DNA from 3 places in the Arthrobacter sp. Z5-13 genome. Region 2 is predicted to be linked to each of the others. Evidence: riboswitches for the same ligand, from Rfam matches in the RefSeq annotation. Region 2 holds a riboswitch; each other region holds the start of a gene.

What was found. A riboswitch is a leader RNA that binds a small molecule or an ion and turns the genes downstream of it on or off. The one in region 2 is predicted to bind cyclic di-AMP.
Region 1: it holds a riboswitch for cyclic di-AMP, as region 2 does, so the genes downstream of both, M1E02_RS16880 (M23 family metallopeptidase) here and M1E02_RS02795 (M23 family metallopeptidase) in region 2, are expected to answer to the same signal.
Region 3: it holds a riboswitch for cyclic di-AMP, as region 2 does, so the genes downstream of both, M1E02_RS17475 (aggregation-promoting factor C-terminal-like domain-containing protein) here and M1E02_RS02795 (M23 family metallopeptidase) in region 2, are expected to answer to the same signal.

What each region holds. Positions count from the first base shown of each region.
Region 1 covers NZ_CP096460.1:3,629,216-3,636,733, forward strand. Annotated here, with positions in the region: gene M1E02_RS16855 (DUF6457 domain-containing protein) at 1-80, opposite strand, end outside; gene mobA (molybdenum cofactor guanylyltransferase) at 138-770, opposite strand; gene M1E02_RS16865 (HNH endonuclease) at 841-1,341, opposite strand; gene M1E02_RS16870 (NlpC/P60 family protein) at 1,646-2,407, opposite strand; gene M1E02_RS16875 (C40 family peptidase) at 2,508-3,230, opposite strand; cyclic di-AMP (ydaO/yuaA leader) riboswitch at 3,235-3,412, opposite strand; gene M1E02_RS16880 (M23 family metallopeptidase) at 3,542-4,369, opposite strand; cyclic di-AMP (ydaO/yuaA leader) riboswitch at 4,373-4,583, opposite strand; gene M1E02_RS16885 (iron-dependent transcriptional repressor DtxR) at 4,735-5,430, opposite strand; gene serC (phosphoserine transaminase) at 5,740-6,870, shown strand; gene M1E02_RS16895 (DUF3027 domain-containing protein) at 6,957-7,518, opposite strand, start outside.
Region 2 covers NZ_CP096460.1:589,024-596,541, reverse strand. Annotated here, with positions in the region: gene M1E02_RS02820 (DUF6297 family protein) at 1-479, shown strand, start outside; gene M1E02_RS02815 (helix-turn-helix domain-containing protein) at 519-1,553, opposite strand; gene M1E02_RS02810 (alpha/beta hydrolase) at 1,637-2,617, opposite strand; gene M1E02_RS02805 (aminotransferase class I/II-fold pyridoxal phosphate-dependent enzyme) at 2,906-4,120, shown strand; gene M1E02_RS02800 (arsenic resistance protein) at 4,143-5,063, opposite strand; cyclic di-AMP (ydaO/yuaA leader) riboswitch at 5,323-5,522, shown strand; gene M1E02_RS02795 (M23 family metallopeptidase) at 5,527-6,309, shown strand; gene M1E02_RS02790 (formylglycine-generating enzyme family protein) at 6,375-7,157, shown strand; gene M1E02_RS02785 (NAD(P)-binding domain-containing protein) at 7,246-7,518, opposite strand, start outside.
Region 3 covers NZ_CP096460.1:3,768,413-3,775,930, forward strand. Annotated here, with positions in the region: gene M1E02_RS17450 (MBL fold metallo-hydrolase) at 1-32, opposite strand, end outside; gene M1E02_RS17455 (hemerythrin domain-containing protein) at 69-638, opposite strand; gene M1E02_RS17460 (winged helix-turn-helix domain-containing protein) at 1,068-1,940, opposite strand; gene M1E02_RS17465 (response regulator transcription factor) at 2,555-3,268, shown strand; gene M1E02_RS17470 (sensor histidine kinase) at 3,273-4,775, shown strand; cyclic di-AMP (ydaO/yuaA leader) riboswitch at 4,863-5,041, shown strand; gene M1E02_RS17475 (aggregation-promoting factor C-terminal-like domain-containing protein) at 5,041-5,793, shown strand; gene M1E02_RS17480 (HAD-IA family hydrolase) at 5,815-6,483, opposite strand; gene upp (uracil phosphoribosyltransferase) at 6,488-7,123, opposite strand; gene M1E02_RS17490 (phosphatase PAP2 family protein) at 7,137-7,518, opposite strand, start outside.

The DNA.
Region 1 (7,518 bases), 1.5 Mb from region 2:
TCCACCTCGACGTTCTCCAGTTCGAAGGCCTGAAGCAACGCCCGGCACCACTCTTCCAGCGTTTCATCCTGGCTTTTCACGAACTGCCTCCAAAATTTACATGCCGTTGCGGACGTCACAACCGATCCGAGCAGCCTTCACTGCTCCCGGTTCAACACCCCTAGTGCGGCGGCATCGTCCCAAGTATCCACATCGTCCGTGGACCCGGAAGGGACGGTAACCAGCCTCACGTCCAGCCTAGCAAGGAGCGAGAAAACCGAGGCGTCCGTTAGGCCGGCCCGGAGACGCGCCTCGCCGACGGCGTGCAACAGCGAATCGGTCCGATAGAGCCCCGCAAGAGGCTGCTTCCTGCCCTCCGGGGTCACTGCCATTGCCCCGTCACCGCCTGAAGCAGCGTTGAAGCCGGCAGCCGTGAGGTCCATGCTGCTCCGGAGTACCCTGACTGCGGCGGCTGAGTGAGGCATGTCGCACGCCAGGATCAATGTCAGCGGGGACGGCGTTCCGCTACGATCCGTGGCCAGCGCTTCCAGCCCTGCGGCAATGGCAGAGGCTGGACCTGAAAACGGCGGATCCTCCCTGCATGCAATGACTCCTGCCGGCAGCCCGCCCTGATCCGGACCTACAACTACTGTCTTAGCTGCTCCTGCCGCGGCTCCAAGCGCCCGCGCGAGGAGGGTTTCGCCGTCGTACATCAACTGCGATTTGGGCACACCCCCCAGACGGGAGGAACGGCCACCGGCCAGGATTACGGCATCAAAGGGCACAGGCATTGGTTCCACAAGGTAAGCTTATGCGGCCGTCCAGCCACAAAGGGACGCTGCCGGGAGGCCCGTGGAAACCCTAAGCCGCGGATTCGGGGAGCAGGAAGGGATCCCATTCCGGCGTTGGCTTCTCAAGCTCCTTGATCTGCCAGATGGTGCCTACCGGAGGTGCAGGGGAAAACCTCAGCTTCCAGCCCATCTCGGAAGGCGTATGGTCCCCCTTGGCGTTGTTGCAGCGCAGGCAGGCGGCCACAAGGTTGTCCCATGAATGCGCGCCACCCCTGGACTTGGGGTGGACGTGGTCTATGGTGTGGGCAGCTTTGCCGCAGTACGCGCAGCGGTGTCCGTCGCGGCGCAGCACGCCCCGCCGGCTCACGGCCGTCGCAGTGTTGTACCTTGGCCGGATATAGCGGTTGAGCAGGATCACGGACGGCCGGCCCAGGATCTCCTGCGGCCCGACGACGGGATCGTCGCCTTCGGCCACTACGCTGGCTTTTCCAGCGAGCACAAGCACCAGCGCCCGGCGGAAGGTGACTACCGCCAGCGGTTCATATCCAGCATTCAGAACGAGTGTGCGCATGCGCATACCTCTTCACGGCCGCACCCGTCAGGGGCACGAGGGCCGGCTGCCCTCGGCATGTCCGGGCTAAGGATCGACATCACCAGAGTAAACACTGAATGCCCGAATTGCCGAATCCGGCCTTTGCGGCGAGCCGTACTTCCCATTTCCCTCCGCCCCGGGCCCATGGGTCGTCGCAGGATTATCAGAGGCAATGCAAAAGGACCCCCGTTCTATGACAGGGGTCCTTTCGGGCAGTTTCACCTGGCGTAGCCTTTGGGCGCAGTCGCGGGATCTTGCTGCTGTTGTTGGCTTAGAGCCGGAATTAGCCGCCTACGCGGATGAAGACCGGGCCGGAGCCGACGTTGACGCTGAAGAGAGCGGTGGTTCCGCCATTCCAGCCACCGTGAACTGCCTGGCCGTTGCCGACGTAAACCGCGATGTGGGCCATGCCCATTCCGCCGTTCTGGTAGTACGCAAGGTCACCGGGCTGAGCTTCGGCAGCGCTGACCGTGCGGCCGAGGGACAGGTAACCTGCCGGCCAGCCGTGGTAGTTGATGCCGACAGCAGCCAGCGAGTTGGTCGCCAGCATGGTGCAGTCCTGGGCAACGCCGAGCTGTGCGTAAGCGGCAGCGGCGATCGAAGCGCCCATGCCACTTGCGGCTGCGGGGGCGGCAGCGGGAGCCTCAACGGCAGCAGCGACATTTACTTTGGCGGCAGCGGGTGCCGCCGGAGCGGCTTCCTGGACCTCCACGACGGGCTTGGGTGCTTCGACGACGGGAGCCGGCGTCGTGGAGACAGCAGGCTTCTCGTAGGAGATCGCAATGGTGGAAGCAGCCGAGATGGTCGCGGGAGCGGCTGACTTCACTTCGAGGGTGGACGCAGAGGTGGATTCGCGCTGAACGCTGGTGTCAGCCGCGTTGGCGGCAATTCCACTGGTCAGGACCAGGCCGGAAGCAGCAGCGATAACCGCAGCCTGACGGCCCACACCACCGGCGTTGTCGCCGACGGACTTGGCAATGACAGCCAGCGAGTTGGTCTTGGTGACCTCGGCGCGGTGCCGTGCAATGGTTGCACGTGTAGTCATTAATTTTCTCTCTTTCGTATTCCTCGGACCGCGGGGCAGGCCGTGGGCTATGGACGCTCCGGCATCTTGGGGGTAGGCCGGAACGCCCCGAACGGGTTACTTAGCGAAGGGTGTAAAACGAGGAGGTGCCTGTTGCAGACACCGCGTGCAGGATCGTGCCCTGCGAGGGGTTCAGTGCGCTGATCATCATGCCGTTGCCAACGTAGATACCAACGTGGGCACCGCCGTTCTGCATGACCAGGTCACCGGGGGCGGGAGTGGAAGTGGGCGTCATGGACGTCCAGGCATTGGTGCGGGGGATGCTGATTCCGGCTTGGGCGTAAACCCACTGGGTAAAGCCTGAGCAGTCCCAGCCGCTGGGAGTGGTGCCGCCCCACAGGTAGGGGCTGCCGACTCCGGTGTAGGCGATTGCTGCCAAGCCCGATGCAGCTGCTGATGAGGCGGCCGGCTTGTCGGTCTTTTCGGTGCTGGCAGCCAATTCGATTGCCGGCTCTTCGGACTGTGCCTTGACAGTCTCGATCTTCGGCGCTGCCTCGGTAGTCACGGATGGACGCTCGAAAACAACCTTGGCGGTCGGCTCGGCGGTTACCGCGATCTGGGTGGACTGTGAGCCTGATTCCGCGGTGGCTGCAACTCCAGGATTGCCCTCTGCAGCATTGGCTGGCAGGCCGGCAGCAAGAATGAGCCCTGAAGCAGCTGCAATGACAGCAGCTTGGCGACCAACGGTTCCCGCGTTGTTAGCAACGGCTTTAGACACGGAACCCAAGGGGTTCATGCGCACCGATTGAGCACGGTGGCGCGCAGCATTGTGGCGTGAAGACACGAAAGTAGCCTCTCCCAATGCCTACGAGGTGAGCTGTCGGATTCGGATGGGAGTCACCCGGCCACTTGGCTTCATCAGAAGCTTCGCGACTTAACCCCAAGGTCTTCTTGCGAAGACCAAAATTGGTTCCCCCGCCTCTGCCAGACGATGTAATGCGAACGGACCTTGAGCGGTGGCAGAGTTAGGCAATCCACTCAAGAGCGCCAACTTCGGAAAAGTTGGCGTGGTTTAGACGGTACAGGACTTTGGATTGAATGTCACATTCAGGTCACGGCATGTCACGGGAATGTGAGAGTAGTCCATCGGCTAAGTCAGAGCCAGCCCATGGGGTCTACGACTTCGCCGTTGACCATCACTTCGAAGTGGAGGTGGCAGCCGGTGGAGGCGCCGGTGGTCCCGCTCAGCGCCACGGTGTCGCCCCTGGTCACTTTCTGGCCTACGTTGACGTCGGACGAGGACAAGTGATTGTAGGTGGTTTCAAGTCCGTTGCCGTGATCAATGACCACGCGGTTTCCACCTCCGAAGGGATGCCAGCCAGCAAAGGTGACCGTGCCGCTGGCTGCTGCGTGGACGGCGGTACCGCATTGGGCCGCGAAGTCCTGGCCGCGGTGGAATTCTCCGTAGCCGCCGGTGATCGGGCTGACGCGGTAACCGAAGGGTGACGCGGTAACGAGGGAATCTAGCGGAGACCCAAGGCTTCCGGCAGACGCTGCCCGGCTGACGGTGCCAGCGGACTGTGCACTCAGGAGTTGCTTGAGTTTGCCGTCAGGATCGCCGGTGGTGGATACGGCACTGCGGCTGAAATCGACTTTCGCGCCCGCAGCTGCGGAGACTTCGGGCTGTACAGAGGCTGAAAGCGTAGCTCCGGTGGAGCCGACTTCTCCGGTAGCCGCCAAGGGGCTCGTGGCTGGAACCGTGACTGTAAGGATCAATCCCGTAGCGGCCAGGGCAATGCCGGCTTTTTGCCCTACACCACTGGCTCCCGCGAATTCGGTGACCTGGCGAAACGGACTGCGCCTGCGGCGAGCGTCCCGGTGTGGGTCTCGGGGACGGCCAGCGGCGGCGACAGCTTCGGATACTCGCAGCTCCGAAGCAGGACCTGTCGCACGGCGACGGCCCCTGGCGTTCTGGGTGGTCAAAGATCTTCCTCTCTGGATAGCCTGCGAAGTTAGCTGTCGGATTCGGATCAGAGAGTGCAAAGATCCGGTCCGCCATGCAAGCATTCCGGCACAGAGGAGCCCTGAAAGGGACCTTCGTTGGTGTGCTTGCTGCTGGCGGACTTCACCCCGAGGCTGTTTCTCAACAGCCGGTTGTGGTTCCCCCGCCTCTGCCAGTAGGTGACTCGTGCACCTGATCTGCTGGCAGAGCTCGGCTTCAGATCAGGTAACGCTTTAGTATCGGCGCTAGTGCTCAACTATAGGTGATTAATTAGCGCAGTAATAATTTCGTTATATTTGGGCTGCTCGTACGCCCGCTGTCCCTGACGGCGGCTGATGAGGGACGGTCAGCTGACCGTAACAAACACGTGAGCCGCAACTTCAGGCGGCAGTTCCAGCGCACCTTCGATGTCCGGAACACGCACTGAGATGTACTCCCCCACGCGCTCAAGTGAAATGTTTGCCCCAGGCCGGATTCCACCTTCGTCAAGCTGAACGAGGAGTTCGGGCTCCACCTGGATAGGTTCAGCAAGTCTGCTGATTCTGACGTTAGAGTTGGCCCTGTAGCTGGACATGGCAACCAGAAGATTGACTGCCCCGTCACTGAAGGGCTGCTGGACTTCCCCACCCAGTGCAGCCAGCCCCGGGATGGGGTTGCCATAGGGGGACTCAGTCGGGTGGTTGAGCATTTCGTAGATCCGGCGCTCCACCCGCTCACTCATTACATGCTCCCAGCGGCATGCTTCATCGTGGACGTATGCCCAGTCCAGACCGATCACATCCGCAAGGAGTCGCTCGGCCAGGCGGTGCTTACGCATAACTTCGGTGGCGCGTTTCCGCCCTGTTTCGGTCAGCTCCAGATGCCGGTCGCCCGAAACAACCACAAGCCCATCCCGCTCCATCCGCCCAATGGTCTGCGAGACCGTGGGCCCCGAATGACGCAGGCGCTCCGCAATGCGGGCACGAAGGGCCACAATGTTTTCTTCTTCAAGTTCCAAAATCGTCCGAAGATACATCTCGGTTGTATCGATCAGATCCGTCATCCAGCTCAGCTCCTCGAGCTCAGTATCTTGCGTCCGTCAGCCGTACCTCGTGCCAGACCGTTCGGGCGGCCTCAGGGCCCCCGCCACGTTACCCGGCCCAGGTGCTGTACGTCAGGCCAGCTTAACGTATTTTGAACTACTCCGGATAATCTCTTGCCGCCAATGGGCAGCGCCGTTGGTCATGACCGCAGTATGACGGCCAAATTCCGTCAGTGGGCTGCGTCAGGCAGAATAAACGGGAGTCTTTGTTGCAGCAACCGTTACCTGCCGGGCCATCTCCTACGTCCAAAGTCGAAAATTGGAGCCATTGTGAGCGACACCAGCATCACTATTCCCGCCAACCTCCTGCCCAAGGATGGCCGGTTCGGTGCCGGCCCTTCCAAGGTCCGTCCGGAGCAGATGGATGCACTGGCCGCTGCGTCGGCAACGCTGCTGGGAACTTCCCACCGGCAGGCACCTGTTAAGAACCTTGTCGGATCCGTCCGTCAAGGCCTGAGCCAGTTCTTCCAGGCCCCGGAGGGCTATGAAGTCATCCTCGGCGTTGGCGGCTCAACAGCATTCTGGGATGTGGCCGCGTTCGGGCTGGTGGAACGGAAGGCCCAGCACCTGTCCTTTGGCGAGTTCGGTTCGAAGTTTGCCGCTGCCACCAACAAGGCGCCCTTCCTTGAGCCCTCCTCGATTATCAAGGCTGAGCCCGGCACACGGCCCTCCCCTGCTGCTGAGGCCGGGGTTGACGTCTACGCCTGGCCGCAGAATGAAACCTCCACCGGTGTTGCCGCTCCAGTGAAACGTGTCCCCGGGGCCGATGAAGGTTCCCTCGTTCTGGTGGATGCAACTTCCGCTGCTGGCGGGCTCGATGTGGATGTTGCCGAGACCGACGTCTACTACTTCGCGCCGCAGAAGAACTTCGCCTCCGATGGCGGCCTCTGGCTCGGGCTGTTTTCGCCGGCGGCCTTGGAGCGGGCAGCCCGTATCAAGGCAAGCGGCAGGTGGATCCCGGATTTCCTGGACCTCCAGACGGCGATCGACAACTCCCTGCTCAACCAGACGTACAACACGCCTGCACTGGCCACCCTCGTGACCTTGGACGCCCAGGTGCAGTGGCTCAATGCCAACGGAGGCCTGGACTTCGCAGCGAAGCGGACAGCAGACTCTGCCGGCCGCGTCTACGACTGGGCTGAGGCTTCCGAGTATGCAACGCCATACGTCGTCAAACCTGAGGACCGCTCCAACGTCATTGCCACCATAGATTTTGATGACTCCATCGACGCTTCCGCGATCGCCAAGGTGCTCCGCGCCAACGGAATCGTTGATACCGAGCCTTACCGCAAGCTGGGACGCAACCAGCTGAGGATTGCCACGTTCGTTGCCATCGAACCGGATGACATCACCGCGTTGTTGGCCAGCATCGATTACGTCGTGGCTGAACTGAAGAAGTAGCAGCCCGCAGGTTCTGCAGCCAAAACACTAAAAAGCGCGGCGCTGTCCGGTTACACCGGCGGCGCCGCGCTTCTTTAACGTTATGGCTAGACGGTTCCCTCGTCGGAAGGGTTGATCTCGTCAGAGGGCTCTGCCTCATCAGAGGGCTCTGCCTCGTCGGAAGTCTCAGCCATTTCAAAGGGGTCAGGGGACTCTGCAGAGGGCGCTGTCTCTGGATCAGCAACTTCCGGCACGGCGTCAGCCACTGCTGCGGCGATCAGACCTTTGGCCGCAGCGTCAATGCCGGTGTCTCCGTCTTCAGAGTGGTTCTCGATGACGGGCTCATCGTCCTGGCGCGCATCCTCCGGGCGCACGCGTTCCGCCCACGGAACCCACTCGGGCGCAAGAATCGAATCTTCTGACGGAAGCAGGCCCAGTTCATTGACGGTGATGCTCTTGGACCGGGAGTTCCTCGTCAGAACGGCGTACCACTGCCAGCCCTGGTAGCCGGCCAGCTTCGATTCGAAAAGGTGCGTGACAACACGATCCCCTTCAGTCCGTGCGGCCAGATGCCGGCCGATCTGCGAAGCAGGTGCGATCCCCTCTACCGCTGTCCGGGCAACATCCACGGCAGCAGCCAGAAGCGCATCCGGTTTTCCGGTACGCCAG
Region 2 (7,518 bases):
GCCTCACGACTTCGGGAACAGGGACAGTTGCTCGACGGACCGCCGTCATCACCGGGCTCGACTCGCTGCTGCCCGTCAGCCCGGCGCTGGTGCGCTGCAGCCGAATGCTCATGCCCGCCTTAAGCATGGCGGTGTGGATGGGGGCGCTGACCACAACATTCGTAGCCCTCGGCCCCACTCCTCCCTCGCTGATTTTTCTCGGGCTGCTCGCTGGCGCAGGAATGGGCGCAGGAGCGGTACGTGCGGCAACACGTCCCGCGCCGGACTGGACCAAGCCGCCAGTAGATACGCCTTTCGGGCCTGTGCCAAGGGACCAGATGTCATCCCTACTGCGGGGAACGGACATCACGGTCCTGGCGATGGTTCCGGTCCTACTCGCCCTGTTTCTAGGATCTGTTCATCCATGGCTGGTCCTCGCCCAGGGCGTCGTCACCGTGGGGGCTGTCATCGCACAAGCGTCGACGTCGACCGTCCGATAAACGTTCAAGGTGTTGCGACGATCGTTGGAAACTGCCCTCCTACGAATCGGGGGCGAGTCTCCAAAGCGTCAGCACCAGGGACAAACGGACACGTCCGGCGGCCGTGCGGATGTCAAAACCCAAAACCGTGGAGTACTCGGCTGCGCGGGCCTGGACGCTGGAGTGGTGCAGTCCGATCTCTTCGGCCACAGCACGCAGGCTGGTGGTTTCGGCGATTGACTCCAGGAGAGCGAGGGCCTTGGGCTGGGATGTCAGCAGCCGTTTGAGCGCCGTAAGGTCAGGCGTCTCATACGACGAAGCATCGGCGGCCTCCGCAAAAACGAGCAGACTGCCCAGATCGTCCGCAAGTTGCCGGGGGTGGCGCGGGCTGGTCAGCCGGAGAGCCAGGAGGGCAGTGGCCCACGAGCGGTGGAGCGCCTCCGGAGTCATGGCCAGGCCGACGCCTGCCGTGGACCCGGGCTGTGGAAGCTGTGAATCCAACATCTCTGTTGCGGAGAACCGGAGCACAGCTGCCCGCACCGGCCCCACGACGGTGTAAATGACGGCACTTGGCCCTGCGACGTCTGTGGACGCCGGCACAGCGACCACCCGGTAGGACGTTTGGCGGTCAAGGCGGAGCATGGCGGCCGCGTCCATCCGCCTCTCCAATGGCACCGCAACGTCCAGGAGGGTTTCGATTGCCCGGCGGGAAGCGGCCACCGGGCTGGTGCGGTCGAAGGAAATCCCCAGCGCAATGGCCACGCGCTCGAGGATCATCTCGTCGTTGGCGAAGGCCGGGCCCGGACGCTCAATCCACACCCGGCCGCCGTCGCCAAAAGCGTGCCCGGGCCAGCCGCCGTCGGGCTCTCCCGGCGCCGGGAGCCCGACGGCGGTTTTGGTTCCGGAGGCGTCAACCCGGACGGCGTTGCCGTCAGTGACATATCCTGCCGGGCAGCCACTCAGCACCGCAGCGCCGCTCAGCAGAACCTGGGCGCTGGCGTGCCCGTCAACAAGCGCGTCGAAGTACGCGATCACCTTAAGGCTTTCGGACGCCTCAGGGTCAAGCGCTTTGAGGCGCCACACCAGTCCCTGCATATCTGCCGCTCGTCGAGTTAGCTTGTAGCCCGAATTTTACTCCGCCCCCAACAGGCTGGCCTGTTCACAGGCCGCCAGGCGGGTCAGGCGCCAAGGATGCGGCGGACCCACTTCGTCCGCACATCGCGGGCCTGGATGGACAGTGCTGCCTGGGGGACGATCATGTCGAAACCATGGAATCCGCCGGCCCACACGTGCAGGTCAGCGACTCCTCCCGCTGCCCAGATACCGGAGGCGTAAGCCACCACTTCATCCCGGAACACTTCCGCGGTAGCAACATCGATGAACGCAGGCGGGAGGTCTGACAGGTCAGTTGCCCTGGCCGGTGCGGCATAGATGGACACCTCGGAGGTCCTGCGCCTGTCGCCCAGCAGGGCATCCCATCCGGTGTCGTTGCTGGTGCGGTCCCACAGTCCGAAACCGTCAATCTGGTAGCTGGAGACTGTTTCGTTGCGGTCGTCCAACATGGGGCAGATCAGGACCTGGCCGGCGAGCGCCGGGCCGCCCCTGTCCCGTGCCATGAGGGAAACACCCGCAGCCAGGCCGCCGCCGGCACTGGCGCCGGCGATGATGAGCCGCTCGGGGTCGAAGCCAAGCTCGTCGGCATGCGCCGCTGTCCAGACGAGGCCCGCATAGCAGTCCTCGACGGGGGCCGGGTCAGGGTTTTCGGGCGCCAGCCGGTACTCAACCGAAACGGCGACGGCGTCCATCAGTTCGACCCATTCGATGAGCATGTCCGCGCCGAGGAAGCGGTCACCGATGATCATTCCGCCGCCGTGGGTGTGATAGATCCCGGGGCCGCCGGGGACGTGGTCGATTTTTCTGAAGATCGAAACGATGATGTCCGGCGCACCTGCAGGGCCGGGGATTATCCGCTCCTCATGGCGGACGGCATGGCCTGCAAGCTGCTCTTCGATGGATGCGGTAAGTGGCCCGCCCCGCATGCCTTGAATCATGTCCGGGGTAAGGGTTGGATTGAGCAGGTCCCCCAGCGCCTCAAGAGTCGAGCCCAGCTCAACATCAAACGGCGGCGCTTTAGGGGTGGCTTTAGAGGCTGGCATCATGGATCTCCTGGATGGCTGGTCACCGCGTTGTGACGTGATTCAGCCTAGGCATTTCGTTCAGCGATTCTAACCGCCAGCCGGGCTCAAAGCAGTTCCCGCGGACCGCCATCTGGCGGTCCGCCGTGAGTCCCGCCGTCGTCCTAGCGTCCTTGGCTTTTACCTTTCCCAAGGGCCTTTACATCAACTTTGCTGAAGTCGAGAATGGGTCCCAGCACGGCCTCCACTGGCTCAGCAGCGCGCTGTCCGCCCGGCTGCCGCCACATCCGGCTGCCCTATACAGGAGCTGACATGAACGACCCCACGGCCACAGCCCAGACCATTTCCGCAGTATCTGCCCGCGCTGCTCAATTGGCATCCATCCCCTCGTTCCGGAGGGTTGAGGCTTACATCCGCGAATACGGCTCACGCGGGCACGGGCAGGCACCTGGCTGCGATTTCACTTTCGGGAACCCGCACCAGATGCCTGCCGACCGCTACGTCAACACCCTGCGGGACGCGCTGACACCTCAGAATGACCAGTGGTTCGCGTACCAGACCAACGGCGAGGCCGCCAGGGAAGCGGCCGCGGAGTCACTGCAGCGGCTGCTGGACGTGCCTTTCCTGCCGGAGGACATTTACCTCACCACAGGTGGCTTCGCGGCGATTGCGTTGGCATTGAAGACGGTGGCTGATCCCGGCGACGAAGTCATCTACAGCCTGCCGCCCTGGTTCCTGTATGAGCCGCTGGTCCTTGAAGCAGGGCTGGTACCGGTGAAGGTCACGATCAACACCACCACGTTCGACCTCGACCTCGGTGCGATCGAGGCAGCCATCACGGAGCGGACCCGGGTTGTGATCGTGAATTCGCCCAACAATCCGACCGGGCGCGTGTACCCGCCTGAACTGCTGCTGCGGCTGGCGGAAGTGCTGGAGGCCGCCTCTTTGAGGATTGGCCGCCGGATCTATCTCATCTCGGACGAGCCCTACAACCGGATTGTGTTCGACGGGCTGCGCTTCCACAGCCCCGTGGAGTTCTATGCGCACACGCTCCTGGCCTACTCCTACGGCAAGACGCATCTCTCCCCAGGCCAGCGCGTAGGCTATCTGGCTCTGCCGCCCACCATGCCGCACAGGGAAGAAATGGCCCCGGCAATAACCAGCCTGCAAGTAGCCATGGGCTGGGTGTACCCGAACGCCCTGCTGCAGCATGCGCTTCCCGAGCTCGAAAGATTCTCCATTTCTATTGATCAGCTGCAGCGCCGCCGGGACCGGCTGGTGGAGGAGCTCGGCGGGATGGGATACCGCATCTGGCGCCCGGAGGGAACGTTCTACCTCTACGTCCCCTCCCCGATTCCCGACGACGAGGCCTTCACCGCGTCACTTGCCCGCCGGGACGTCTTCGTTCTGCCGGGCGTGCTTTTCGAGACGCCGGGCTTCTTCAGGATCTCCCTGACTGCCAACGAGGACATGATCGAACGAAGCCTGCCGGCCTTCGACGCTGCGATGAAGGATGCCCGGCAGTGAGTCCGCTTAGCAGTGAGTCCGCTTAGGTGAGCTGCTGCCGCTGAACAGCAGGGATGATGAGCGGCAGAAACCGGACGTAGAGAACCATCCCGATGAGTTCGACAAGGGTCTGCGTGACCACCACCAGTGCAGCCAGCGCCAACGGGCCGGGCAAAGCCAATGCCAGCGGAAGGATCACCAATGAATTCCGGGTGGCCCCGCTGAAGACCACGGCACGGGTGGCCGGAACATCCAGGCGAGCCTGCCTGGCCGCAAGCAGTCCCACCGGCACCATAACGATCAGGAACGCGGCATACAGCGGAACAACGGCCAGCAAGACGCCCAGCTCCTGCCGGACTCCCACGATCTGGGAGCCCACAACCACGGCCAGGGTTGCCATCATCAGCGGAACCATCAGGGCCTGCATAACGGCCAGGATCCCCCGCCCAAGTGCCGCCCGCCGGGCCAGGGCCTGCGTCAGCGCCGCGAGTGCCATCGGAACCAGGATGAGCCCCACCAGCGCCTGAACAAAGGGGGCAGGGTCGATCGCTGTTGCTATCTCCGGGCCCACGAAAAGCATCAGGTACAGCGGCAACAGGAGCATCTGCACCAGCATGAGCACCGGCGCCGCGGCAAGGAGACGGTCGCTGGCCCCTCCCGAAAGACCGGTGAACACAATGACGTAATCGACGCAGGGGGTCAGCAGGACCAGGAGGACACCGACCAGCAGCGCCCGCTCTCCGGCGATGAAACGAGTGAGGGCGAACACCACCACGGGCACAACAGCGAAATTCAGTATCAGCACTGTGGACATGAAGCGCAGATCGTGGGTGGCCGTACCTATCGAGGCAAAAGGGATCCCAAGAAATGCGGCGACGAGCAGCAGGCCAAGGACGGGATTGATTGCATACTCCAGCGCCCCGGCCGAGTCAGGGGCGAGTAATCCAACCCCTCCACCAGCCATGATCGCGGCCAGATAGAACCCGATCTGGTGCCTTTCCAGCACTGCGACAAGAGTTCCGATCCTCACGCAGCCAATCGTAGGCCAAGGGCCGCCGTCGCGATCACGACGGTGGTAGCAGCATGAGCCAGCATCGTCACCCAGCCGCCGCATCCTACCCTGCAGCAAGACGAAACGTGACCTTATTCTGGTAACGGATTTGTAACTCATGGTTTTTCTTGCTTACATAGAGGGACCACATACCTTCATTTGGTATGCGTGTGACCGCCTCGCCAAACCCCGCCGGCGGTCCATGAAACCTTTATTTCCCTTGGCGGGGGCGGAAAACCCACTGATGATGCCTTGAGCATCTTGGGGTGAAGCCTGGCCCTGTAGCTGCACGCCTTGAGCGTCCGCCGGGGCAGGCCGGACAGTCCACTCGTCCGAATCCGACAGCTAATTTCGCCGGCGCCGAGAGGACCTACTTTTGACTTCCCAGGACAAACGCGGCTATCGCCATGCCCTTTTCGCATCCATGTCAGCCAAGGGCAGCCACCGGGCGCCCTCATCCCCCACCCCAACCCTGCGGGATCGCGGCCGGAAGTTGGGAATTGCGGCAGTGGTGACGGGCATGTTCGCACTGACTGCCCTTTCCAATGCCCACGCCCAGCCCGGCCTGATATCAGCCGCGCAGGACCTTGCCGCCGGAACGGTATTTTCTCCCACGGCGCAGCCCGCGGTGGCGGCAGATGCCGCATCAGCGCTGGCCTTTGACCGCCCGCAGGTGAGCTCCGTCCCGGCACCACAAGCCGAACCAGCACCTGCCCCGGCACCTGCCCCCGCTGCGGAACCAGTGCCTGCCCCGCCTGCTCCACCTTCACCGGCCCTGCGGGCTCCCCTGGCCTCGATGAGCGTGACTTCTCCGTTCGGCTTCCGCGTGAATCCGCTGACCGGCTCGCTCGACGAAATGCATACGGGCATGGACCTGTCCGGACAGTGTTCAACCCCTGTGCTGGCAGCAGCTGCGGGAACCGTGACAGAGGCCGGCTGGAGCCAGTACGGCGGCGGAAACCGGATCGTCGTCGACCACGGCAACGGCCTGAAGACCACGTACAACCACCTCGACAGGATCGGCGTTTCCGTTGGGCAGGCCCTGACCCAGGGTGGGCAGATCGCCGGCGTAGGGACAACCGGCAACTCCACAGGCTGCCACCTGCACTTTGAGGTCATGCTCAACGACCAGACCGTGGATCCCGTCGCCTACATGTAGCGGAAACGCGATTGAGAAGAGCCTCTTCGCGTTCCAGGTCTTGCCGGTAGTGCAAGGTTGGGAACATGACTTTTGAAGACGTGGGTGCCGGGGCTGTCCCACTCGCCGCGATTCCCGGAGGCACAGTTGAGTTGCACGACGCCCGTTCCGGATCTTCGCGCCAAGTCCAATTGCACCCCTTCCAGATAGGGCAAACGCAGCTCACGTGGGCCATCTGGAGCACTGTCTTGAGCGATGCCCCGCCTCCAGACTCACTAATGAGCGCTCCGGCTCATCCGGTGACCTGGTTCGACGCCGTCCGGTGGTGCAACAGGGCGTCCTCCGCCGCCGGCTTCAACCGGGCGTACAGGCTTCGCGACCGGGAGGTCATCTGGGATGTGAGCTCCAACGGTTTCCGCCTCCCCACCGAGGCCGAGTGGGAATGGTCCTGCCGGGCAGGGACCCGGACCCCTGTTTACGCGGCACTTGCAGATATCGCCTGGACAGCAACAGACGACGTGGCCGGCCCTCAGGAAGTTGCCGGGAAAGCAGCGAACGGCTTTGGCCTCTTCGACATGATCGGCAACGTTTGGGAATGGTGCTGGGACTACGCCGATACCGCCCGGTATGGCGATTACCGAAGCCTCCGGGGTGGAGGTTGGGCTGATCCGGAATGGAGTTGCAGGGCATCGGTGCGCCGCGGCAGCGCGCCGGACGCTGTACTGGAGGACGTGGGTTTCAGGGTTGCCCGCGGCGCGGTCGGTGATCCGCACGCCGAGGCCGCCCAAGGCTGGTCAGCTGATGAGGACCGGCGCAGAGCAGCTGTCCGGGGTCCCCTCCCAATGGGATGGACGCCGCTTAGGAGCTGAAACCGATCCTTGCAGAATCCTGTCCGTCAATGCGCGGATCGGGTATGCCGCCACGCTCACGTGGACCGGCCCCGGATAGGTACCGTGGCTACTGGTCCCCGGAGCGGCCATGGGAAAGGCCCGTCGGGAAGCCCACGAGCACAGGCTCAGGAGTGCCGCAGCAAACCGCCTCGGTCTCCTCGAGGGTGGTGTCCGGGGCGTCGCAACTAGTCCCGGCGCCGCTGGAGCAGACCCCCGTTTCGGGAAGTTCCAGCTGGACGGTATCGGCGCCTTCGCGATCTCCGGCAAGGGCTGCTGCTACTGAGCGGACCTGTTCGTACCCGGTAGCCAGCAGGAACGTGGGCGCACGGCCATAGGATTT
Region 3 (7,518 bases), 1.4 Mb from region 2:
TGGACGTTGTCGGCCACCTCAGTCAACGCCATGTTTACTCCCTCGCCGCAGATCCTACAGCGCGCTCTTTAGCCTGTATGGCGCCCCGTTAGCTTGTCCAGGAGCCGGTCAACCATTCCCACCCCTGGGCCAACCGTCTTGTGAAACAACTCGGAGTGCGGCGCAGTGGGATGTGGACGGGTCGGTGCCAGTTTCTTGGCCTTCTGCACTTTTTCGCCCAAATCGACGAGTCTTTCTGCAGGAATGTGGGTACGCAGCTTCGGGAACTGTTCAGACTCCTCGTCATTCGCATGGTGACGCAACTTCGCCTCCAGCTGCTGAACCAGTTCCATAAAGGTCGGATCAGAAGGATCCACGCCTTCCACCTGCTTCATCAAGTGGACAATCTCGTCGTGTTCCTTCTTGTCGTGCTCGACCTCCTCGGCGCCGTTGGGCACATGCTCTTCTATGGCCGGGTAAACAAACATCTCCTCGGCGACAGCATGGCGCATCACCTCGGCGATCAGAGTATCGGCCAAGTCTCTGCGCTGGCCGGCGTCGGACGTTCCCTCAATCTGTCCGAACAGCTCCACCATCTCCTGATGGTCAGCGGTGAGGATGTCCACCACATCCGTCCCACCGGCGTTGGCCTCGTTCATGACACAGCCCTCCTGCAGATCGTTTCTCCTACCCTGAATAGAAGGTCAAGCTACCACCGCATTGCCGTGTGATCTATAGGTAACTCTTCTCGAAGGTTGCCGGGATTGACGGGATGCCGTCGCCCGCCAGGAACCTTAGCCGCGGAGGCACACACTCAGAGACAAGACTGAACGCCAAAGGCGGCACATCCCTTAGCCGCGGAGGCACACACTCACTAGTCACGCACGAAAGCGGCATTCTGCGTAGTGCCGCACCGCCGTGGGCCCACGCCGTCAGGGTTCCCTGGCCGAGCTTGCGAGGCTAGGGAGACGGTGGGGAGGAACGAAGGAGGAAGCGAGCTGGCAGGATTCCTTGTCCGAGCTTGCGAGGTCAAGGAAGCCAGCGAACGCTAAGGCACGGCAGAATGCCGCTTTCGTGCGTAGCGGAGGCTAGATCGAGTATTCCGGAGCGGCCCAGACGATGACCTCAGGGTGCTCGTAGAAGCGGTAGCCCTGGCCACGGACGGTGCGCACGGTATTGGCCAAGCGGCCCAGCTTTGAACGTAGGCGGCGGATGTGGACGTCGATGGTGCGCTCGTTCGGCACCTCTTCGGCGTTCCGCCACAGGCCTTCAAGGAGTTCGTCGCGGCCAACGGTACGGGTGCCGTTTTCCACCAGGTAGTTCAGCAGTTCGAATTCCTTGAACGTCAGGTTCAGCGATTCGCCGTCGAGGTGGACTTCACGTCGGGCCAGGTCGATCAACACGCCGGAGGGGCGGGGATCCTGGGCCTGGGGTGTGCGGGCCGTTTCGGGACGCTGCCGCGAGTTCACGGTGGGGTCACCGAAAGTGGAACGGACGACGTCGAGCGCCGAACCGGGGGCGTTAGCAGGCGCTACTGCAACAGCGGCGTAGCTTTCGGCGCCGGAAACGAGGGACTGGGCGTAGGCGCGGATTTCCTGGGCGAGCTTGGCGATGGACGTCCCGGACGCGGCGGCAGTTTCCTCGTCAATGCCCATGTACAGCACAAATCCGCGTGCAACGTTCTCATTCGGAACAGGACGAACGGCGGAGCCATTGGCCGGAGCGATGACCGGGGTGGGGGCAGTGGCCGGCGACGGATCAACCGGGGACACAGCGCGAAGCTGGCCGTAGGAGTTGGGGTTGTAACCCTGCGGAACGAAGCCGGGCGCGGCGTAACTGCTGCTGGGAGCCGCGGGAGCCAATGCAGGGCGGCCACCAAAACCTGGGCGGACACCGGCGGGCGGAGCGCTCTTGTTGGCGTTACGGACGGAGATGTGGACGTATCCAGATGCAACTGACATGAATGCTTACCTCAATGTGAATGGCCGTCATCGCGGCTCGAATGCTCGATTTCCCCGCAATGAGAACTGGGGAGGGGCGCCCGACGCTGGGCTGGGGGGCGAATGCCTAAACAACTGTTCGGGGTAGGAAAGTCAGGCGTGCATTCGACAACAGCGCATGTCAGAGCCAGCGGATGTGCTGGTCCGAGATACTGCGGCTGCAGGTGCTGTTGAGTTCTTGTTCACAATGAGAGTGTGCAACGTAACAATGACAACTTGCAAGTAACAATGGACCGATTCGTCCGCATCGTGAGACAAAACAGCATTATGTGATGTAAATCACCATTCTGTGACGGGGATAAAATAACAGTTGTTTTTCTGTCTGAACGTTCGGGAAAGCAGCTTTTCCGAACAAAATTCTTCGTTTCGGCCTACATTTGCGTTTATATTCAGTTGCTTTTGGAATACCGAAACACACTGCCTCTAACCGCTGTCAATGTCCAGCCCCTTTACACGGCCTCCTGAAAAGTTCGCTTAATTTGCATCTGCTAGGCAATGCGGCAGTACCAACCCACTCACAGGCTCCACACAGGAAGCGCACAGCCCAGACAATCCCGCAGGGCAAAAACTTAGGTATGCCAGCAACTCACACCAGTAATCTGCCGCAGCTCACCCACCCTGACGGGTCCCCTATTCGGGCCCTCGTGGCGGACGACGAACCAAGCCTCTCCGAACTGATGAGCATGGGTTTGAGAATGTCCGGCTGGTCTGTAGCGATAGCAGGAGACGGGCCTGCAGCGGTCAAACTCGCCAAGGACTTTCGTCCCGATGTCCTCATTCTGGACGTCATGCTTCCAGGCTTCGACGGCGTTGAACTGTTGAAGCGGATACGCACGTTTGCGCCAGGAGTTCCGGCGCTGTTCCTGACAGCGAAGGACGATGTGCAGGACCGCATTACGGGCCTGGCCGCCGGTGGGGACGACTACGTGACCAAGCCCTTCAGCATGGAGGAGGTTCTCTTGCGCCTTCACCGGCTGGTTCAGCGTTCAGGCGTTGCAGCCATGGACACTTCCGAGCTGGCAGTGGACACGCGGGAAGTAACCCGCGGAGGCGAGGACCTGCAGCTGACAGCCACCGAATTCGAAGTTTTGCGCTACCTGATGGAAAACGCCAAACGTGTTGTCAGCAAGGCGCAGATCCTGGATAACGTCTGGAATTACGATTTCGGCGGCCAGGCCAACATTGTGGAGCTTTACATTTCCTACCTGCGGAAGAAAGTCGACGCCACACTCCCCCCAATGATCCACACCATGCGCGGTGCGGGCTACGTGATCAAGCCCGCGGTCTGACCACGTGCAGCCCCTGACCGTCCCCCGCACCTGGCGCCAGCCGTCAACTTGGCATCTGCGCACCCGGCTCGTGCTTCTTGCCATGGCCCTCCTCGTGGCTATTTGCGGGGCCACAGGACTGGTCAGCTACGCCTCCATGGACTCGTTCCTGACGGGGCAGCTGGACGATAATCTCCAGCTCGCCTCGAAAAACGCCGTCAAAGGGGGCAGGGCGCCACTGGGTACCCCCAACGGGCCCGATCCCCTGGACTTGCCAGGACAAGGGGTGGGAACGGTCTTCGCGCGGATCCAGAATGGACAGGTCAGCAGTGCCGGGTTCCTGGCTTCGGACACCAGCAGAGCCGCGCTCTCCCCTGACGACAACCATGTTCTGTTGGACGTGCCGACCGATGGCACTCCCGTTACAAGGACTTTGGCAGATGGGGACTACCGGCTGCTCGCGGTCCAGACGCGTTCCGGAGATGTCGCGATAACAGGCCTTCCCTTGGCTGGGAAGGAGAGCACCCTGAATTCCCTGGTGTGGACCATGGGGGTGGGGTCACTCGCCGGAATACTGCTGATCGGCCTGGCAGGTACAGCGATAATCCGCCGCAACCTCAAGCCCCTTGAACAGTTGTCTGATGTGGCCACTCAGGTCTCGCGCTTACCGCTCGACGCCGGCGAGGTGGCACTCGCCGTGCGGGTCCCGCCGTCGAGCGCTCACCCCGGAACTGAAGTGGGCAGGGTTGGCCACGCTCTGAACCTCATGCTTGATAACGTCTCCCGGGCCCTCGAGTCCCGGCAAAGGAGCGAGACCAAGGTACGACAGTTTGTGGCGGATGCCTCCCACGAACTGCGAACCCCTCTCACTGCCATCCGCGGCTACACCGAGCTGATGAGGATGACGGAAAACCTGACGCCTGACGGGACGAAATCCCTGGCAAGGGTACAAAGCCAGTCCGAGCGAATGACTGCACTGGTGGAAGACCTGCTCATGCTCGCCCGCATTGACGAAGGGCGGCAGTTGCCATTCGGCGACGTGGATCTCACCCAGCTGGTGGTCGAGACGGTCAGTGATGAGCGGGTGATGGCGCCCGACCGAAATTGGAAGCTTGAATTGCCGCGAGGTGCGGTCATGGTCCGCGGCGACGCGTCGGGACTGCGGCAGGTCCTGACGAACCTGCTTTCCAACGCCCGGAAGCACACACCGCCTGGAACCACTGTTGTGGCCGGTGTGGTGGGCGCATGTGAAGGGAGCGTCGTCATTTCCGTGGCTGACGATGGGCCCGGCATCGATCCCGGATTCATTGACAAGGTATTCACCCGTTTTACCCGCGCGGATGCCTCAAGAGCGAGCACTCGAGCTGGAGGAAGCAATAGTGAAGATGAGGGATCCAGCGGCCTTGGGTTGTCGATCGTCCAGTCGATCATGGAGGCTCACAGAGGCAGTGTTGAGGTCACTTCCCGCCCTGGCCGCACACGTTTTTTGCTCAGGTTTCAGGCGCAAGGCAACACGCCGCCGTCGTGATCTCTGTTACCAAAATGTGACTTAAGCCCTCAACTCCTGTAGCGTCGTGGGGGTGCGGCTACCGTTCTGGCCGCATTTCCGGTTGGACGCCAAACTCTGCCGCTTCCCGGATACCGCATGACCAGGCAGAGGCGGGGGACCCAGAGTCTCCGGGCAATTTGTGCAGCATTCCGCCCTTGGGGTGAAGCCGACACGTGATTTTCCGTGCGGCCGGATGACCTCATCCGAACCCGACAGCTAACTCCGCAGGCGTTGAGAGGCAATCATGACTGAACCCTTGGTACAAACGCGCCCTGATCACAATCCGGAGCCTGAGAACGCACCGGATCAGCCCTCAAAGCATGGGATTTCAAGGCACCGCGCGGAAGGCTCCAAAACCCCCTTCTCCCTCTCCAGGTTGAACTCGGGCCTGGGTGGCAACGGCTATCGTCTGGCTGTCGTCGCCTCGGCCTGTGCCGTACTGATTGGTGTGGGTGCAGCGGGGCAGGCCTCAGAGCCGGCCACACCGGCAGCTGCTCCCGCGGCCCAAGCTCCCACAACGGCCAACGCGGAATCACGAATCGACTTCGAAAAGTCTCTGGTTGAGGCGAAGGCAGCTCCTTCGCAGGCACCGGTTGAGCCCCAGGCAGCGCCTGCCCCAGCCCCAGCCCCGGCCCCAGAACCTGCACCAGCACCGGCTCCAGAGCCCGCCCCCGCACCCGTAGCGGTGGACGATCCTGCAGCAGCCCAGGCCTACGCTGCGAGTCAGCTTGCCACCTACGGTTGGGCTGCGGACCAAATGCAGTGCCTCGTGACACTCTGGACCAAGGAATCGGACTGGAAGACCACTGCCACCAACCCCAGCAGCGGCGCCTATGGAATCGTGCAGTCCCTTCCCGCTGAGAAGATGGCCACTGCCGGTGCTGACTACGTGACCAACTTCCGGACCCAGATCAACTGGGGCCTGAACTACATCAAGGAACGCTACGGCTCCCCCTGCGGCGCCTTGAACTTCCACTACGCCAACAACTGGTACTAAACCTGTAGCCAGCGTCGGGGATCAAAGCCGGAAAGAAATAACGTTCTTTCCGGTGGCATCCTGATTGACTGTGGCGGACACCGCTGAGTAGTCGCGGACGTGGAGGACGCCGTCGGGAAGCTCTCCGGTGTTGGGCCCAACAGCGATGGTCCGGATGCCCGCTGCTACACCGGCGGCAATCCCGGCGGGGGCGTCTTCAAACACCAGGGCGTCGCTGGGGTGGACACCAAGGAGCGACGCCGCCAGGAGGTAGCCCTCCGGGTCCGGCTTGCCCCGGGTAACGTCAGCGGCGAAGACAGCAGAGACGGGAATAGTCAGCCCGGCTGCAGCCATACGCACCTCAGCGAGCCCGCGGAAAGCCGACGTCACCAGGGCCACGGATTCGGCCGGAAGACTCGCCAGGAGCTCCACGGCGCCCGGCACCGGAATGATCCCGCGCGTCTCAGCCAGCTCCATCCGCCCGAGCTCCTCGGTGAGGGCTTCGACGTCGGATCCGGCGGGGGCGTAACGCCGCACGGTACCGATGGCTTGGACGCCGTGCGAGGTCCGTAGGATTTCGGCATAGTCGAGGCGGTACCGGCCGGCGAATTCGCCCCACACCCTTTCCACAATGCTGGTGGAATCTACGAGCGTCCCGTCCATGTCGAACAGGACAGCGCGGGCGGTCAGTGTGTAGTTGGGCAGGCTCATCAGGTTATCCGGCGATCCCGTACAACCTGTCGCCCGCATCGCCCAGTCCGGGCACAATGTAGGACTTGTCGTTGAGTTTCTCGTCGATGGAAGCAAGCACGATAGTGACGTTGGCGTCCGAGAGTTCTTCCTCGAGCCTGGCAAGGCCTTCCGGGGCAGCAAGGAGGCAGATGCAGGTGACATCCGAAGCGCCGCGCTTGAAGAGGAACTTGATGGCCTCACGGAGCGTTCCGCCTGTGGCCAGCATGGGGTCCAGCACGAAGATCTGCCGGTTGGTCAGATCCTCCGGGAGCCGTTCAGCATAGGTGATGATGTCCAGGGTTTCCTCGTCCCTGGCCATCCCCAGGAAGCCGACCTCCGCCGTCGGGACCAGCTTGGTCATCCCTTCCAGCATGCCCAGACCGGCGCGAAGGATGGGAACCACAAGTGGCGTGGGCTTGGTGAATGCGGTACCCACCGCGGTGCTCACCGGCGTCTCGATGGTCACCGGCTGGGTGCGGACATCCCGCGTGGCCTCATAAGCCAGAAGAGTTACCAGCTCCTCTGTGAGCTGCCGGAAAACCGGCGAAGGGGTCTTTTTGTCCCGCAGGACGGTGAGCTTGTGGGCGACCAGTGGGTGGTCCACGACGAGTGTGCGCATGGGGTCAAAACTATCATCCGGGCGACTTGTCCCCGCCCTGGCTCCGAACCACCCCACCGGACTCTGCAGGAGCCGAATCCGAGAGATGGGCGGGATGGTCAAAAGTGGGCGCCGGACCCGCATGCTCGCGACGGCGGGTGAGATGGAAGAGCCTGTGGGCCAAAATCACAAAGCCGAGCCAGGCAAGCCCCAGGAGCCAAGCCGCAATCACGTCGGTCAGCCAATGATGGCCCAGGAACACCCGGCTCAGTCCCATCGCGCCGGCGAAGAGGATGCCTGCCGCCACCACGGAGATCCGGATCCACATGTGGGCCACCTCCAGGCAGATCAGATACACCAGGACACCGATCACCACTGTGGTGTTGAGGGTGTGGCCGCTGGGAAAAGACGGCGAC